3 regions of the Enterococcus sp. AMC1251 genome follow, and region 2 is predicted to be linked to each of the others. Evidence: predicted binding sites of a transcription regulator. Region 2 holds the regulator's gene; each other region holds the start of a gene.
What was found. The regulator NrdR, encoded in region 2, represses ribonucleotide reductase genes. The targets are predictions, from matches to a motif close to ACACNATATATNGTGT.
Positions count from the first base shown of each region.

Region 1: nrdH (glutaredoxin-like protein NrdH) is a predicted target of NrdR. The motif match lies at 2,284-2,299, and genes of this name have one in related genera.
Region 3: nrdD (anaerobic ribonucleoside-triphosphate reductase) is a predicted target of NrdR. The motif match lies at 2,741-2,756, and genes of this name have one in related genera.

Region 1 is NZ_CM177098.1:696,252-700,562, reverse strand. Features, by position in the region: gene feoB (ferrous iron transport protein B) at 1-1,493, opposite strand, end outside; gene AC4BBR_RS03260 (FeoA family protein) at 1,497-1,964, opposite strand; gene nrdH (glutaredoxin-like protein NrdH) at 2,527-2,751, shown strand; gene nrdI (class Ib ribonucleoside-diphosphate reductase assembly flavoprotein NrdI) at 2,752-3,129, shown strand; gene nrdE (class 1b ribonucleoside-diphosphate reductase subunit alpha) at 3,110-4,311, shown strand, end outside.
Region 2 is NZ_CM177098.1:1,337,392-1,341,702, forward strand. Features, by position in the region: gene coaE (dephospho-CoA kinase) at 1-592, shown strand, start outside; gene nrdR (transcriptional regulator NrdR) at 1,004-1,489, shown strand; gene AC4BBR_RS06205 (replication initiation and membrane attachment family protein) at 1,502-2,908, shown strand; gene dnaI (primosomal protein DnaI) at 2,908-3,837, shown strand; gene AC4BBR_RS06215 (hypothetical protein) at 4,058-4,311, shown strand, end outside.
Region 3 is NZ_CM177098.1:866,626-870,936, forward strand. Features, by position in the region: gene nrdG (anaerobic ribonucleoside-triphosphate reductase activating protein) at 1-296, opposite strand, end outside; gene nrdD (anaerobic ribonucleoside-triphosphate reductase) at 486-2,678, opposite strand; gene AC4BBR_RS04055 (ABC transporter ATP-binding protein) at 2,987-3,754, shown strand; gene AC4BBR_RS04060 (ABC transporter permease) at 3,744-4,311, shown strand, end outside.

The sequences.
Region 1 (4,311 bases), 640 kb from region 2:
GGCATATGATAAGCTGGTAATTCCATAATAAACGGTGCTGGATCTCCTGAAAATGAGCGAGTTTTCTTCAATGCAATGCCTGATAACACAATGGCTACAATCCCAATAAAATAAGCCGATGGTGATACCCAACTACTTTTTGGAAAAAAAGCCCCTGCAATTAATGCGATGATCGGCAACTTCGCTGAACAAGGCATAAATGTTGTGACCATGATTGTCATCTTGCGATCCTTTTCGTTTTCTATTGTACGACTTGCCATAACACCAGGTACACCACAACCTGTCGCAATTAACATTGGAATAAACGATTTTCCTGACAACCCAAATTTTCTAAACAAACGATCCATTACAAAAGCAATTCTCGACATATAGCCACAATCTTCCAAGAATCCCAAACATAAGAATAAAACCGCTAACTGAGGTAAAAATCCTAAAACTGCGCCAACTCCAGCAACAATCCCGTCTAAAATCAAGCTTTGCATCCATGGAGCCACATGCCAACTAACTAATAATCCTTCTATGGTTGTCGGTACAATATCTCCAAATAATTCATCATTAATCCAATCGGTCCCCATAGTTCCTACAGTTTGAATCGCTAAATAGTAAACAAACCACATAACCAAAGCAAATATTGGTAAAGCCAACCAGCGATTAGTGACAATTTGATCGATTTTATCACTTGTACTGAATGTGATTTCATTTTTTTCAATCGAACAAAGAGCTGTTAAACGAGTAATAAACTCGTATCGTTCGTTAATGACGATTGCTTCACTATCATCACCAAAAACTTGTTCAGTAATTTTAATAATTTCTTCTATTTCTTTTTTTTGTAAGGCGCTCAATTCTAGTTTCCCAAGGACTTCAGCATCTCTTTCAAACAGTTTGATACTATACCAACGGGTTTGTTTCTCTAATATGCTATCGCCTAAAACATCTATAATTTCGCTTAATGCTGCTTCTAGACGGTTATCATAGGTTGGATAATTAAAGTCTGTTGGAAAAACTTCAATAGCTTTCACTGCTTTTTTTACCAACTCATCAAGTCCACGATTTTTTAAGGCACTAATGCCTAAGACATCAACACCTAAACCATAGGAAAGTTTTTCAATATTGATCTTCTTTCCAGTTTTATCCAGAATATCCATCATATTCAGCCCGACAACTACAGGAATCCCTATCTCCATTAATTGAGTGGTTAAATATAAATTTCGTTCTAAGTTTGTAGCATCAACGATGTTGACAATGACATCTGGACCGCCATTCAGTAAATAATCTCTGGCAACCACTTCTTCAGGTGTGTAAGGAGAAAGAGAATAAATACCTGGTAAATCCTGAATCGTTACCTGCTTATTTTTCTTTAACTTACCTTCTTTTCGTTCCACAGTTACACCTGGCCAGTTACCTACATATTGATTTGCGCCTGTCAAGGCATTAAATACTGTTGTCTTTCCACTATTTGGATTACCCGTCAGAGCAATATGTTGTTCATTCATTTCTTACCCCTCTTTCTGTACCAAGATTAATTGTGCTTCGTTTTTTCTTAACGTTAGTTCATACCCGCGAAGATTGATTTCGATCGGATCTCCTAAAGGCGCCATTTTTCTAACAAGAATATCCACATCTTTTGTCAATCCCATATCCATCAGTCTTCTTTTAATAGCTCCCTGTCCGTGAACCCCAATCACTCGAGCCTTTTCACCTACAGTTAATTGATCTAGAGATAACCAATCTTTTTCTTCGATACTTTTTTCTACTATTATAATTTGTTTCAATATAGATAGATTGATCGCAATTCGGCTATTGTGTAATAAAATAATGCCGTTCTCATTTGAATAATTCACCAACACAACTTTCCCACCTGGCACAAGACCAAGATTATTCAAATGCTTCTTCGCAAAACCTTCTGCCTGGATTTCTTCAATTGTATAAACTTTGTTCACCTTTGCTCGTGCCAATGTTAACATTGTGTAACCCTCCTTATTTTAAAAGCTGAACGAGCTCGTTTATCACTGTCAGAAAAATAGGAAAAATTGACTGTGGCGTTTCTTTGGCACTTTCAATTTTTATTTTTTTTCCGAAGTGCTAGCTCGTGACGCTAGATATACTCAGAAACTCCACACGATTTGTGAAAAAGTTTCATCTTCATTTCCAATGATATTGATAATCGTTCTCATCAAGTATACCTTTTTGTGATACTTAAATCAATCTTCTTTCCACCTATAGTAAGAAAACATTTCCCCGTTCTATCGGTCATCAAATATTAGTGTGTCTTACTTAAATAGACCACTACATATTGTGTTCACTGCTTAAGAAATTCCAATTCAAAATTTAATAATTTTCTTTTCTAAACACAAAAATAACCATATTAGTCGCTCCAATCTAGAGAATACGCGTTTTCATATTTCTTTCAAAAACACAAAACATGGGATTAAATAGAAAATCAACCACAATATATAGTGCCTAAGTGTTGACTTTTTCCCTGAGAGATTTATACTAGTGAGGTAAACTAATTTAGGGGGAATTAAAATGAACGTAAAAATCTTTTCTAAAAATAATTGTATCCAATGTAAAATGGCAAAACGCTTTTTGAGCGAGAACAATATAGCATTTGAAGAAGTAAATATTGATATCCAACCAGATGCAATCGACTGGTTAAAAGAACAAGGATTCCAAAGTGTTCCGGTTATCACTTCTGATGCTGCGACAGTTGTAGGATTTCGTCCTGATCAACTAAAACAATTGGCTAGCTAGATGAAAATTGTTTATTTTACAGTCACCGGACAAACCAGACGCTTCATTAAAAAATTGGATTTAGCAGCTTACGAAATTGAGCCTGCGAATCCTTTTTTTGAGATAAATGAGCCTTTTGTCTTAGTCGTTCCCACTTATGATCAAGAAATCACTGAAGTAGTGAACGATTTTCTCGATTATAAGAACAATCAAGAACACATGCTAGGCGTTGCTGGTGGCGGCAACCTCAATTTCGCAGAGTTATTTGTATATACGGCAAAAGACATAGCACGTGATTACAACGTTCCGATGCTTTTTGCTTTTGAATTTAGCGGCACGAACGAAGACGTAGAATCCTTTAAGAAAGTAGTGAATAAACTTGAATCTAAAAGAAATTAAAGATGTTAGCTATTTTAAGTTGAATAATGAGATTAATCGTCCTGTTGATGGGCAAATTCCTTTACATAAGGATAAAGAAGCTTTGAAAGCTTTCTTCAAAGAAAATGTTCTACCTAATACTAGAACCTTCAATACTATAGAAGAAAAAATCAATTACTTGATCGACAATGATTATTTAGAAACAGCATTTATCGAAAAATATTCTATGGTCTTCATTGAAAAATTATATACATTTCTTGATGAGCAACAGTTTGAATTCAAATCATTTATGGCAGCTTACAAGTTTTATTCACAATATGCGCTTAAAAACAATGCAGGAACTGAATACTTAGAAAGCTATGAAGATCGTGTTGCTTTTAATGCACTATATTTTGCTGATGGCAATGAAGACTTGGCTTTAGTTTTAGCCGATGAAATGATCCACCAACGTTACCAACCTGCTACACCTTCTTTCTTGAATGCAGGACGTAAACGTCGTGGTGAACTTGTTTCTTGTTTCTTGATCCAAGTAACAGATGACATGAATAGTATCGGTCGTTCGATCAACTCCGCTTTACAATTATCACGTATTGGTGGCGGTGTGGGTATCACATTAGCAAACTTACGTGAAGCAGGAGCACCCATCAAAGGATACGAAGGAGCTGCCAGTGGCGTGGTTCCTGTTATGAAATTGTTCGAAGATAGCTTTAGTTATTCGAATCAATTAGGCCAACGTCAAGGTGCCGGAGTTGTTTATCTAAACGTCTTTCACCCAGATATTGAAATGTTCCTATCAACGAAAAAAGAAAATGCGGACGAAAAAGTTCGTGTAAAAACTCTTTCTTTAGGCGTTGTAGTTCCTGATAAGTTTTATGAGTTAGCTCGTAATAATGAAGACATGTATCTATTCAGCCCTTACAGTGTTGAACGTGAATATGGGGTTCCTTTCTCTTACGTTGATATTACAAAAGAATATGATAATTTAGTTGCCAATCCAAAAATTCGTAAACGTAAAATCAAAGCACGTGATCTAGAAAATGAAATTTCTAAATTACAACAAGAATCTGGCTATCCATATATTATCAACATTGATACAGCGAACAGAAGCAATCCAGCTTATGGTAAGATCATCATGAGTAATCTATGTTCAGAAATCTTACAAGTTCAAACACCTTCTGTTTTAAATGGCAAACAAGAATATGA
Region 2 (4,311 bases):
GGGTATGGTACTAGGCTTAACAGGAGGTATTGCAACGGGAAAAAGTACTGTTGTATCTGTATTTAAGAATAGGGGGTTTCCTATAGTTGATGCGGATGTTATCGCTCGTGAAATCGTTGAAGTAGGCACGCCTGCCTTAGCAAAAATAGTTGCTGATTTTGGATCAGAAATACTAAATCCCAATGGCTCATTAAATCGTAAAAAATTAGGTGAAATTATTTTTTCGGATGAGGAAAAAAGAAAAAATTTAAATGAATTATTATCTCCTTTTCTAAAAGAAGCGATTTTAATTCAGATTGCAAACAAAAAAAAACAATCGCCATTAGTCATTGTCGATATCCCTTTACTGTATGAAGGAGGCTATGATAAATATGTTGACAAAGTAGCGGTTGTCTATGTTCCGGAAACATTGCAACTCACACGGTTGATGAAACGAGATAATTTAACGGAAAGTCAAGCGCAAAAACGAGTGAATAGTCAAATGTCAATTGAAAAGAAAAAACAAAAAGCAGATATCTTATTCAATAATCAAAAAAGTATTCATGAGACAGAAAAAATAATAGAAAAATGGGTATGGGAAAATATTGTTTAACAATACAGTTTAATCGTTATGCTTGTTTTTTATGATAATCTGGGTTAAAGGAAATAGGTATTTAGGTTGTGAAACAGAAGTGGATGTTACTTTTGTTCCACAACCTATTTGTTTGAACTAAATATAACACTGGGAATTATGGAGAAAATCATCGGAATGTTGTTATTTTTTTGAATAAATACAATATAAACAAAAGAATGATAAGTGGAATAAAAAAGAAAGAAATCATGCGGGAAAAGGATGTAAATTAAATAGAAAAATATTATAAAATGAGACAATTACAATAAGTAAAAATCTTAAGAAGTAATCGTTAATGTCTGGTTTCTCAAGCATTTCATGTTATAATAATAGATAGCAAACTAAAATGAAAATTTGAAAATAGATAACATAAGATAAATTGAGGTGAATACTATGCGTTGTCCAAGATGTCATCATAATAATTCCCGTGTCATTGATAGCCGTCAAGCGGATGATGGTCGTGCGATTCGTCGTCGTAGAGAATGTGAAAATTGTAGTTATCGTTTTACAACATTCGAACGGATTGAAGCAGCACCGCTATTAGTCGTTAAGAAAAATGGTGATCGGGAAGAATTTAATAGAGAGAAAATTTTACGCGGATTGATTCGTTCAGCTGAAAAACGCCCAGTTGCTATGGAACAAATGGAACAGATCGTTGATAATGTCGAAAACCGTGTACGTAGCCTAGGCGAAAATGAAATTTCGACTACTTTAGTAGGAGAGTATGTAATGGAAGATTTAGTCAATTTAGATGAAATCGCCTATATTCGATTTGCCAGTGTTTATCGCCAGTTCAAAGATATGAGTGTGTTCTTAAAAGAACTACAAGGAATCGTAGATAAAGCAAAATCGTCAAATTCAGATACAACAAACGAATAAGGAGGTCTTTCCTTGAAAGACAATTGGAAAGAAATCCACCCTAAAAGTATTTTTCAAGTTGCGCTAGCTTATCCATTATCCAATCAAGAACAAGAAATACTGACGCTTTTATATCAGCCAATTATTGGTGCTGAAGCTTTTAGCTTGTACTTGACACTTTTGTCAGAAGTTGAAGAGACAGGTATTAGTGAATCGCTTTTTCATGCTGATTTGATTACGATGATGGATATGAGCATTAAGCAAATCCAAGTTGCTCGAAAGAAATTGGAAGGGATTGGTTTAGTAGGAACCTTTATCAGAGAAGATTCTGAACTGGGCATACAATTCTTATATCGGTTGAATCATCCCGAAACAGCCAAACGTTTTTTTAAAGATGAAGTCTTGTCACTAACCTTGTTGAACAATGTCGGGCAAAGAAAGTTAGATAAATTATTTGAACGATTTAAACCAAAATTTGTTAATTTGACAGGTTTTAAAGAGGTTTCAGCCGGATTCAAAGATGTGTATCTTTTTAAAGAAGAACAAATTATTTCTCAAAGCAAACAGCTACATCAAATGGAGCAATCTTTCAATGATCCCCGACCTTCGCGCAAACCAAGTGCCATTAATGATAGTTTTGATTGGTCATACTTTGTTCAAGGGATAGACAAGCTTGGAATCAAGTTGCCAGATAATAGTGACGGATTTAAAGAAGAGGTATTTATCTTCCATAATTTATTTGGTATCACTGAATTGGATATGATTGATTTTTGTTCAAAATCATTTGATTATTATACAAGCAAGATTGATGTAAAGGATTTTGAACGAGCTGTTTATAGAACTTATGATCCTGATAAACGACAAAAACAAAGTGATTTTCAAAAGAATGATAAAGTGGATTTATCTGCTGAAGATCAGCAAACGTATCGATATAATTCATTGAAAATGAACGGTTTTTCAACGCAAGATATTCAGATGATTATGGATAGTGAAAAAAATTTCCCGTTAAATTACTTGGAAGCATTAAAAAATGAACGTGGTGGGTATACAACCCCGCAAGAGCGTTCTTTGGTCAAGTATCTGGTAAGTAAATCTGGTCTGCCAAACAGTGTAATCAATATTTTGATTAATTACGTTTATAATATACAAAAGCAACCTACATTAAAGGCTGACTATGTGAATCGGATCGCCAATGAATGGGCGCAAAACGGTATTTTTTCACCAGAAAAAGCCATCGATCATGTTCGTGAATTAGCAAAAAAAGGCAAAGAACAAAAACAAACAAGACAGAGATATGGACAAAATAGTCGGCCGATTCGTCAAGAGACGTTACCAGATTGGGTGGATAATCCAGTGGAAGAACAGAAATTATCTAAAGAAGAGCAAGCGCGATTAGACAAAGAAATTCAAGATTTCTTGAGTAAGGGAGGCGGAAATTAATGGAAGATGTAGGAAAAGAAATGTCCAAAATCATTCGAAGTAGAGACATGAGTGAACGTTATAATGAGTTGGTTGAAGTTGTCTTGGAAGATCAAGATGTACAACAGTTCATCGAGGAAAACCGTGAACGGTTGACAGATGATGATATTCGGAAAAGCTATTCGAAGCTTTATGAATTTGTTCAAGAAAAACGCAAATATCAATTGAATGACCCCACAATGATTGCTCCTGGATATGAGCCTCAATTAACGTTGAATTTCCATTACATTGATGTCACTTATGTACCAACGGAAGCCTTGATTGCTAAACAAAAAGAAGACGAAATTCGTAAAAGGGTTCGAGCAATGGATATGCCTAAAGATGTGCGAGGAGCTAGTTTAAGTAGATTCGATACAGCGTCACAAGGTCGCGCTCAAGCGATGGCGGAAACAATGAAGTTTTTAAATGAGTACACATCAAATCCAAAAGAATTTCATAAAGGACTTTATCTTCAAGGTACATTTGGTGTGGGGAAATCTTTTCTATTAGGTGCGATCGCCAATAGTTTAGCTGAACGTGGTTTTGTTACAACAATTGTCCATTTTCCAACGTTTACCGTCGAAATGAAACAAGCAATCGGTAAAGATATGGTTGGTCCAAAACTTGATGCTGTCAAGAAATCCCCCGTTTTGATGATCGATGATCTTGGGGCAGAATCAATGACTTCTTGGATTCGGGATGATGTGTTAAGCGTTATTTTACAATATCGTATGCAAGAACAATTAGTAACGTTCTTTTCATCAAATCTTGATTTGAAAGAGTTAGAGAAACATTTATCTGTGACCCAACGTGGAGAACAAGAACCTTTGAAGGCCAGACGAATTATGGAACGTATCCGTTATTTAGCGCAAGAAATTACAATGTCAGGTAATGATCGAAGAAATGGTTAGGGCGTACTTTAACGCTATATTTTTCTGAATTCCAAGTGAAGCCGAAATAGAAAGTGTTTATATCCAAAAGGATTTTACCGTTTATTTAGATTTAGAAATTGAAATAAAACGAATCTTTAGTTTTTTTCATTTTCTTTATTTTTGTTAATATTTAATGGTGATAATGGACGACGATAGATTCTATAGCTTATAATGAGGTATCAATATTGGAGGTCTTATCGTGAAAAAAATTACAATAGTAGTCTTAACAATGTTCGCATTGGTTTCTTTAGGAGCATGCTCGCAAAATAAAAAAAATTCGTCAGAAAAAAGTGAAGAAACATCAGTGAGTAACCAAAAGGATCAAACTACCGATGAAACGACGAATACTAAAAATAAAGAAGAATCTCAATCGATATTTACGGCAGTTTTAGTTGAAGATGCCGAGAAAAATGATACGGTGGATCAATCGATTCGATTAGTTTTGAAAGATGT
Region 3 (4,311 bases), 470 kb from region 2:
GTCAAACAAACATCTGTATTTAAAAAAGGTTCCCCGCCTAATAGGGTTAATCCTTGTACATAATCATGAGATAAATCTTTAATGATTCGATCTTCCAATTCTTTTGTAAATGGTTTACCATAGCGGAAATTTTGAACTGCTTGATTAAAACACCCTTCACAAGCAAACAAACAGCCACTAACGTATAGACTGTTTCGGACCCCTTCACCATCTACAAAGTTAAAGGCTTTGTAATCAGCGATATAATTTTGACTAAGTTCCTCTGTTAACCATTCTTTTGGCTTAGGATTTCTCATTTTTAGTCATCCTTTCAAATAAAAACGATGCCTGCAAAAGAATGCAGGGGACATCGTTTTATGGTGATTGGTTTGTTCTATTTTTATCTAATCCAGCTCTCAATGATAAGAGCTAACAATTCGTGACGAGAAGCGTCACTATAATTCTTTTCTCTTATCATTCGAGAGTTAATCGTTTCGTTTCACTTTTTATTTCATATGTTTCACTCGCGAAGAGATTTCTTTGTGTCTTCCATGAACCATCGGTCTAGCTTGTGGATTACCAAGGTAACCACAAGTTCGTTTCACAACATCACAGGATTTTGGATCGTGATTGCCGCACTGCGGGCATTCAAAGCCACGTTCTGTTGGAGTGAAATCACCTTCAAAATCACATTCATAACAGTGATCGATAGGTGTGTTTGTTCCTAGGTAACCTACACGATCATAAGCATAATCCCAAACAGATTCTAACGCTTTAGGATTTTGTTGTAAGACAGGATATTCACAATAGTGGATAAAACCGCCAGAGCAATATTGTGGATAATCTTTTTCAAAATCTAATTTTTCAAAAGGAGTGGGGTTTTTACGAACATCATAGTGGAAACTATTTGTATAATAGTCTTTATCCGTTATATTTTCGACTACACCGAATTTTTCAGTATCTAAACGGCAAAAACGATCGGTCAAGCTTTCGCTAGGTGTTGAATAGACACTGAAGTGATAACCATAGTCATTACCCCAGTCATCGGCATACGCTTTTAAATCTTTTAAGATTTCAATCGTAAAGTCTTTCGCTTCAGGTTTTATTTCCCAGTCACCACCGTAAAAAGCAGAAGCTACTTCGTACAAGCCAATATAACCTAGTGAAACAGTCGCACGTTTATTTTTGAATAATTCATTCACAGATTCTTTTCTAGATAAACGTTTTCCAAACGCACCATACATGTAGAGGATCGGAGCATTTGCGGGTGTTGCTTCTTTGCAGCGTTCAACACGATAGACCAATGCATCTTTCATTATTTCAAGACGTTCACCTAAAAGTGTCCAGAATTTATCCACATCACCATGAGCTTCCATCGCGATTCTAGGAAGATTTAAGGTAACAACGCCTAAATTCATACGGCCTACATTGATTTCTTCGCCCTGTTCGTCTTTCCAGCCTTGTAGGAAAGAACGGCACCCCATAGGTACCTTAAAGCTACCTGTTAAATCAACTAACTTATCATAATTTAAAACATCCGGATACATCCGTTTCGTTGCACATTCTAATGCCAGCTGTTTTACATCATAGTTGGGATCTGTTTCATTTAAATTTACCCCACGTTTTAAAGTGAAAATCAATTTAGGAAAAATAGCTGTTCTGTGTTCGCTGCCTAAACCATTGATCCGAATTTGTAAAATTGCCCGTTGAATTTCACGTTCAAACCAGCTTAGACCTAAACCGAATCCCAAAGAAGTGAAAGGCGTCTGCCCATTTGAAGTGAATAATGTGTTGATTTCATATTCTAAACTTTGCATCGCATCGTAAATGTCTTTTTTTGTTTTACTTTTGGCGAAGGCTTCTTGACGATCAGAGCCTTCGATCCATTCTGTTGCATCAGCTAAATGTTTTTGATAATTTAATTCAGCGAATGGCGCTAATAATTCATCTACACGGTCTGCCGAACATCCGCCGTATTGACTAGAAGCTACGTTTGCAATGATTTGTGAAATTTGGGCAGTCGCAGTTTGAATCGATTTTGGTGCTTCAACTTCTGCATTTCCGATTTTAAATCCATTATTCAGCATACCTTTAAAATCAATCAAACAGCAGTTTGTCATTGGTGTATATGGGTGATAATCTAAGTCGTGATAATGGATATCACCTTTTTGATGTGCATTTGCAACATGAGGAGGCAGCATTTTAAGACCAATCGATTTACCAACGATTCCAGCAGTTAAATCTCGTTGTGTATTGAAGACGTCGCTATCTTTATTGGCATTTTCATTCACGACAGACTGATCTTTGTTGATCAACTTACTGATTGTAAAGTTAATATCAGTCGCTTTACTACGCTCAAAATCACGGCGAGTGCGATAATTAATATATTCTTCTGCTAGCTCGTATTCGTTTTTTGCTAGTAAAATATGTTCAACGATATTTTGGATTTCATAAATTTTTACATCTTCAGCAAAACGATCTGAAATTTCCTGATCAATTCTTTCTACAATTTCTTGAATACGTTCATGGGCAAGCGGATCCAAAGAACCGCGAATTTTTTGTTCAGCTTTGATCAAAGCATCATAAATTTTTCGATCATCAAAATCAACCAATCGTCCATCTCTTTTAACGATTTTCATCGTGCGTAAGGCTGAATCAGTAGAACTTACTTCATTATTAGTTTGCTTAATCTCCATCATTTGCTACCCATCTCCTCATAGATTTATTCCTTCCTTATCATAAAACAATTCAATGAATCTTTCAACTATATATAGTGTGAAATTTAAATTTTTTTACGTTTGTGTAACTACATATAGTGTTTATAGAGAATGAAAATATAGTGAAAACAACTCCCTAAAAGGGTTGTGGAAATTGTCACAACATTTTCGTTAAAAAAATAAATGATTCCTAAAAAAACTTCATTCTTACTTAATTGTAAGAGGAAACGATGTTCAGTTGCGCTAAATATTGATAGAATAGGAATAACGAATAAACTGGAGCGAAAACGATGAAAAAAATTTTAGAAGTCAATCATTTAAGTAAATCATATGGCTATCGAAATAATAAAGTACAAGTATTGAACAATCTTTCCTTTTCTGTTGATCAAGGTGAATTTGTAGGAATTATGGGACCAAGTGGTGCAGGAAAATCTACTTTATTGAGTACTATCTCAACAATTGCTTTACCGACTATAGGAACCGTTCGAATTGATGGTCAAGACATTTTAAAAATGCGGGATAATCAACTCAGTGATTTTCGTCGCAAAAAGCTAGGTTTCATCTTTCAAAATTTCAATTTAATGGACACGTTGACTGTAAAAGATAATATTTTGCTACCTTTGACTGTAGATCGAATATCTTTAGTTGAAATGGAGGAGCGCTTGACACATGTTGTCAGCGTTTTAGGGATAGAGCAACTATTGAACGCTTATCCAAACGCTATTTCTGTTGGACAAAAACAGCGAGTAGCAGCAGCACGTGCATTGATTACCAAACCTAAAATAATTTTTGCAGATGAGCCGACAGGATCTTTGGATTCTAAATCAGCAGCTGAGTTACTACAATATATGACAAATATGAACTTACAAGATGATGCGACGATCATTATGGTCACTCATGATCCTTATACTGCAAGTTACTGCAATCGTATTTTATTTATTAAAGATGGTGTGATTTTTTCAGAAGTCGTCAGACAAGGTTCCCGAAAGGAATTTTTCAATCGAGTGATCGATATGCAAGCAACGATTGGTGGAGGTGGTCGTGCCAATGATTTTTAATTTGTCTTGGAAAAATTTTAAAGGTCAATTTCTCAATTATCTGGTTTATTTTGTCAGTATGACCTTTGCAGTAGTTGTTTACTATTGTTTTAGTGCGATTACCTATAATAGGACATTTGCTAATAGAGTCGGACAAGAGGTTCATATCAACGGTACTATGAATTTAGGCGGTTTTCTTGTTGTAGTCATGATTTTAGGATTTATGCTTTCGGCGAATCATTTCTTCCTATCAAAACGAGGTAAAGAAATTGGTCTGTATCATTTAATCGGAATGCGAAAAGGGCAGATATCCTATTTGTTTTTTGTGGAAACTATTCTTTTAGGTTTAGTATCTTTAGTTACTGGGATTCTTCTAGGTATTATTTTGTCTAAGTTATTTTCGATGATTCTTGCAAAAGCGATGTTTTTGCAAGTAGAGAGTTTGTTTTTTGTTTCAATTCCATCGATGATTCAAACAAGCGGAGTATTTGGATTCATGTTGTTAGTTGTTTCTCTTCGAAGTAGTTGGCTGATTTATCGTTACCAGATAACAAACTTGTTTAAACCAAGTCAAAAAA